DNA from 2 places in the Paenibacillus jepli genome. Region 2 is predicted to be linked to the other one. Evidence: riboswitches for the same ligand, from Rfam matches in the RefSeq annotation. Region 2 holds a riboswitch; the other holds the start of a gene.
The links. A riboswitch is a leader RNA that binds a small molecule or an ion and turns the genes downstream of it on or off. The one in region 2 is predicted to bind cyclic di-GMP.
Positions count from the first base shown of each region.

Region 1: another riboswitch for cyclic di-GMP. It lies ahead of ABC336_RS21125 (response regulator); the one in region 2 lies ahead of ABC336_RS19245 (flagellar assembly protein A).

Region 1 is NZ_JBDFMD010000001.1:4,899,686-4,902,810, forward strand. It holds gene ABC336_RS21115 (hypothetical protein) at 297-479, shown strand; partial or broken gene ABC336_RS21120 (methyltransferase domain-containing protein) at 512-963, shown strand; cyclic di-GMP riboswitch class I at 1,176-1,262, shown strand; gene ABC336_RS21125 (response regulator) at 1,331-2,038, shown strand; gene ABC336_RS21130 (hypothetical protein) at 2,410-2,871, shown strand.
Region 2 is NZ_JBDFMD010000001.1:4,458,840-4,461,964, reverse strand. It holds gene ABC336_RS19250 (HD-GYP domain-containing protein) at 1-59, opposite strand, end outside; gene ABC336_RS19245 (flagellar assembly protein A) at 49-1,920, opposite strand; cyclic di-GMP riboswitch class I at 2,008-2,097, opposite strand; T-box leader at 2,372-2,637, shown strand; gene ilvA (threonine ammonia-lyase IlvA) at 2,748-3,125, shown strand, end outside.

The DNA.
Region 1 (3,125 bases), 440 kb from region 2:
GCAAGGTAAGGAACTCATTCTGGCCATATCGATTAGCGGACGGAGCATTCGTACCGGGTGGGCGGATACAGCCATTACACGATCAGCGAACTAACCAGCCCCTCCAAGCGACGGCGAATTTGACCGGAATGTACTTTCTTCCTCATTTTGTCCATTATGGAGTTGTCTCAGCCGAAGACAAGGCGATCAGCCAAAGCGCTTCAGCCTATGTACAGCATATTACTGCACCGCAGGCCCATCGCTATAGGATGGCTCCTTGAAGTCGTAACACATTATCGATAAAGGATGGGACCGACATGAACCTCAATTGGTTTGCTGTGGAAATGCTCATGAAACAACGCCAAAGGGAAATTGAACGATCCGCTAGAGAAGCGTGGAAATGGTCAGCCGCCATGCAAAAGCATTCTGGCCGATTCTTCAGCAGACAACAAATCATCCGTGCAACACCAACGGCCTGCTGCTCTATGGGCTGCTGTTGATTTTATAAAATTAAACTAAGGAGTGATCTTTCATGAATCAAGTGAGTAGTGATCATATTCGTCAAAACGTTCGTAATCGGTATAAGGAAATCGCCTTACAGGGCGTAGGGGCGGAGTCCTGTTGTGCGCCAGCCAATACTTGCTGCGAGTCGCCCGTAGACGTTTCCTCTAAAATGGGCTACCATCAGAAGAACTGACAGCCGTTCCGGATGGGGCGAACCTTGGCCTCGGCTGTGGCAATCCGCAAGCCATTGCCGGGTTGCAACCGGGAGAAGTTGTGCTGGACCTGGGCAAAGGCGGCGGGTTTGATTGCTTTCTTGCCTCTCGTCAGGTAGGCGCATCCGGCCGCGTAATTGGTGTGGATATGACACCGGAAATGGTCAGCCGCGCCCGCGAAAATGCGAGCAAAAGCGGATTTACCAATACAGAATTTCGGCTGGGAGAGATCGAGCATCTGCCGGTCAAGGACCATTCGGTTGACGTGACGGGAAATCGGCTCACCATTCATTAGCTGGAATGACAAATTGTATAACAAATTGCATAACAAATTGTGTGACAAATTAAAACGAACATGATGTTGTAGCAGAGAGAGAGAATCTCTAGTAACATCAAGCAAACGTATTACTCTATTTGATGTCAACTAAATGAAATCAACACCTAAGTCTGCATCGCGATTTCGGTTGACCGGCAACTCAATATGGAAAACGGCAAAACTGTCGAAAGGCAGTGACGCAAAGCCACGGATCTTCTCACTGTTCAAGTGATGACCGCCGGGCTACCCAATTTGCCATACACGGCCTATGGGGTCGTGTTTTTGTTATTTGTTTATTTAGAAAACTGAGGAGGGCAGTATGATATCCAGAATAGACTTTCATTGGGAATTGCCTATGATATCTGAGAAAAGCAAAGATTGTATTAATGTAGTGCTAGTGGATAGTGACCGAGAATGGTGCAGTCGCTTTGCAGGATTGCTCAAAAAAGCGACGGATATTCATCTCATTAACACTTCTGCCACCAAAGAAGAGGCATTGCGAGCTAGTTTACAGTTGGACGTGGATGTTGTGGTAGTGAATGCAACGCTACAGTCGTCTGGGCGTGATGGGTTAGATGCTACAAAGGACATTCTCGCAAAAAAAGATGTTCCTATTATTGCTATGGCCTCAAGTACAGATCCTGAAACGATCGTCGAGGCATTTACAGTCGGGGCGGTAAACTTTATAAGCAAAACCGATATGCGAGACATCGTTATCGCAATTCGGGAAGCGTATCACCGTAGCTCATCCTTACATCCGAGAGCATCGAAGGTACTTCGCGAGGAACTCATCCGGCTGAAGCGCCAGGAACTTAGTTGTAAGTTGACTATGACTGAAAGGGAAGTGCTTCAATTAATCAGTTTAGGTCATTCCCAGCCCAAGTTGATCCAATTGATGGGTATTTCACCAAATACGATGAAGACGCACGTTCGTCATATTAGGAGAAAGCTCGGTACAAAATCGATCAAAGAAGCAGCAGAAAAGGCAAGGCGGCTTGGACTAGTGGATATTATGGACAATAAATAGCACGATGCTCTTTGAGGTGACGAAATACGATCTACTTCGACAGGATTCACAGGTTTAAGGGTGATAAATAAATCACCCTGCCGAATGACATCGGAAATAGGTACAATGAGGGGTAAGGTGGGATATGGATAAGGATAAATGACCCACTATGAATAGGAGGGATTTGTGGCAAAAGCAACTAAAGGATGATGCATTGGATAGGTGGAGTCTGTCATGTGAAGAACGGGACAAGCTCAACGTGGTTCTTTTTTCTCATTCACCGTTTGGGTTGTCCCCAAAATGATGAATGAAAGGATGATCGACATGTGTCGAAAAGAAATGGAGTGTGAATTATGTCTGGATAGCCGGATAGGAAACGGGGGGAGAGACTTATGTTGCTAGTTGAACAAATAACCCCTTATGAAAAAGTTGAGACTTGGTTAATGGCTTATGCGGATTGGAAAGCACGGCTGGAATATGCGCAAACAGAGCTTGTGCATATTCCGGGCTTGACCAAAGCGTTGCATGAAGTGGCGATCCATGGCTACGGCCAACCCAATGACGCGTTGCTTCGCACAGTCATTCATCGTTTGGAAATCACCGAGCATGAAATACCGTTTCTTAAATCCAGAATCGGATTGATCGAATTCGCTTTCTCGGCTCTCACCCCAGAGGAAAGACGATTCGTTCAATTGCGATATCAAGATCAACTGGCGTTTTCAACCGCCATGGACCGCTTGGGATTATCGCGCCGCGCGTTTTTCTATCATCGGAAACGAATTTTGCAGAAAATATACCGCAAAATTAAAAGCCGAACAGCATTATTGGAATATGACCCGTTTGATGAAAAGTAAAAGATCAGTATCCGAAAAAAGATGCTATTGCGCATCTTTTTTTGGTGAGCAGAAATAAAAATGCAAGGATATAAACCTAACCTCTATTATAAGGTTCCCCGTAATTGCATGTCTAATCTTTTCGAGTTCGTTTTTTTCCGACCCCAATAAAAGCTAGTAGATGAATTCATTATAACAGACACTATGAGTTTTATAAATAGGGAACTTATCGTGTGTTCATTTGTGAAAATCCACCTTATAAGCTGAAAACATAA
Region 2 (3,125 bases):
TTTTTATTGAGACTGCGGCCTATGAAGGGATGATTGCCGGTCTGATGCTCAGCACACACGATCCGATTCTCCGTTTCTGTCTTGAGTAGAATTCATCACCAGGCGGTTCTGGCGGACGCGAAACTCCATTTGTTCGACTGGCTCCAGGATATCCCTGGCAAACCGCCCTACGACTACCCTGCCTTCGTACATCCGGGAGACCACTACCCGCTCGCCCGCCTTTAGTAGGGTACTGCCGCCGGATTTGCCGCCCACGATCATCGCCGAGATCGAGCCCTCCGCCTCCAATTGAGAGCCCCGGCACACCGAGTCATGCTCATGAAAGACGATATGCCCTTTGGAGAACAGCTGGCTTTGCACAACTCCCTGCTTTTTGATCACGATGTCTCCGCCCGACATGATGCTGGTCATGTTGCACTGCTCCAGCTCGGTTCGCACGTCCAGCTCCTCACACCGCTTGATGGAATCCACTGTCTCGATCAGGATGAATTGCAGCTCATCTAACAGCTTTGACAGATTGGAGGTTTCCCGAAGCGGCAGCTGCAGCTCTTGCAGCTTGTTCTTCAGCTCGCCCAACTGACCGTTCTGGATCTGCTGGATATTGGAGATGCACTGCAGGATTTCCTTGACGGTAAGCGGGATCTGCCGGAACTTGGTTTCCAGCAGCAGCTGGAACATCTGCCGCTGCGAGACGGTCTGACCTCTTGACACTGCCATCGTCCCCAGCTGCTTCATGGTGCTCCGCAGCTGCTGGAGTTGACCGTTCAGATTGTTCGAGTGCGTGCACAACCGATTGAATAGCACGCCGTAATGTCCGGAATAAAGCTTGCTGCCGATAGCGTTGCCCTTGATATAGATGCTTCCCGTTGCTGTGGCAGTGGCGCGATAGACATTGCCCATGACGTAGATATCACCGAGCGCTTCTACGATCATGCCGTCGGTAATATTGCCGTAGATGATCACGTCTCCGGAGAATACGATGTTGCCCGTCTTCATATCGACATCTCCCGGCACGACATGCGTAGTCGTAATATCGATCAGCTTGATGCGCTCGCCGGTGATCCGCGGCCGGCCCTCCTTGAGCGCGTATGCGTCATGATGGGCCAGCCGGATATGGTTTTTGGCCACCAGCATGATGTCCTTGGAGCGCGGCGGGTCGATCGGCGTTCCAAATACATCATAGCCCGGGAGTCCGGGGACCAGCGGGATTTTGCGGGCGACCAGCTCGCCCACTTTCACGGACGGGATTTTCAAATGGTTGCGGTAATCGATCATACCGTTGACCTCTTCGAACTCGCTGATGATCTGCTCCTTGAAGAAGATTTCCAGCGTCGCGTCTCTGCCGGGGGTTGGATCCTTGCCTCTGGCGATCAACACAGGCTGATAGGTAGGATGGTCGAGTTCGCGCTGGATAGCCTGATAATCCACCTTCACCATCGCGAATTGTTCGAGCTCGGGAGCGATATCGATCAGGGTCAGCCGTTTGGGCAGTTCATACGGTACCCGTTCCGTCTTGACCAGCAGTTCAGCGGTTGCCGGTGTATCCTGCAGCCGCAGCCGATGACGCTCATTGGCGAGCAGGACGAACCATGCACGCATCCGGTCCGGCGAGAATTTGATATGGAACTGCGGCGTCTCCTCGAGCTCCCACTCCACCTGATCCCCGGGCTGCACCTGACAGCGGCTCGCCAGCGGCTCGCCATTGATCCGGAGTCTGACGGGAGGAGCTGCTTCGATGAACGGGTCTTCGCCCGGCTCACCGGTAGGGAGCAACTCGATCCGGTTGTCCTTGATCTTCAGGAAAGCGCGCATGCCAATTGAGGGACCTGATTGCGGCTCCCGCAATGCTCCCTCATCCTCTTGGAGATCCAACTGGCTGATCAACTCGAATAACTGGTCTTCCGACATCCGAGAAGACATTGGAATCACATTCCTTCCACGCAAAATAAACAGCAAAGCCAACCCATCTAGTCAGGGATAGCTTTGCTGTTCCACTATTCCCTACTATTCGGTAACCCAGCCACCGATAGCATCCGAAGATCCCTTAGGTCTGTAGCTTTGCGTCCCCGACTTTCGTCGGGTTTGCCTTTTTCGCAGTAGAAATCACATGATATAGTCCTTTGTGACCACAAAAACCAGCGTCAAAATTCGACACAGTAGTCTATAAGTATTATAATCAACTCATAAAATGGTGTCAATCGCCAATTCACATAATTATTGACATCTGATTCCAGCCCAATTAGCTGCATTCACTGTTCATGGCGGATATCTCCTATGTCGTTGAATAGCTACCCTGTTAATTATTGATGCCGTAAAATCAGCCTCCGGTTGACTTTTAATATCCGGGAGCGTATAAATGAAGTAGCTGATATACTTTTCGTTGACGGGAAATAGTAGGTCTGACATCCAAGGGTCTCTTCAGAGAGCCGGCGGCAGCTGCGAGGCCGGCGGGACCAGTCAGGCAGAAGATCCTCCCCGAGAATCCTGACCGAACCCTCCTCTGCGGGGTAGTAGGCTGTGGACGGTATCCTCCGTTAGCGGGAGCACGTATGGTGGTACGTGACAGAGAGCCGCTGCATCCGGTAGGAGCATTGCAGCGGAATAAGGGTGGTATCGCGAGTCTATCTCGTCCCTGTGGGACGGGATTTTTTTGTTTTCAAGGAACCTTTCGGTGCTGAAAACCGACTTTTTGAACACGGATTATTAGAAAAACAATTATATTAGGTTACGGAAGGGAATGATCCGAGATGAATCAAAACACAGGTGACAACAAGCCGCCGGTAACGTTGACCGATATCGTCTTTGCCCAGCATCTGCTCAAGGATGTCGTCAACCGGACGCCGCTGCAGCACAGTCGGGTGCTGTCCGAACGATATGGATGCAATGTACTGCTCAAACGGGAGGATCTGCAGGTCGTCCGTTCCTTCAAACTGAGGGGTGCCTACCATGCCATGAAATCCCTGTCGGCGGAGCAGCTTGCACGAGGCGTCGTCTGTGCCAGCGCGGGCAATCATGCTCAAGGCGTAGCGTACTCCTGCCAGGTCCTCGGGGTCGAAGGCCGCATCTTCATGCCCGCCACCACCCCGCGCCAGAAGGTCAATCAGGTCAACTTCTTCGGCGGCCCG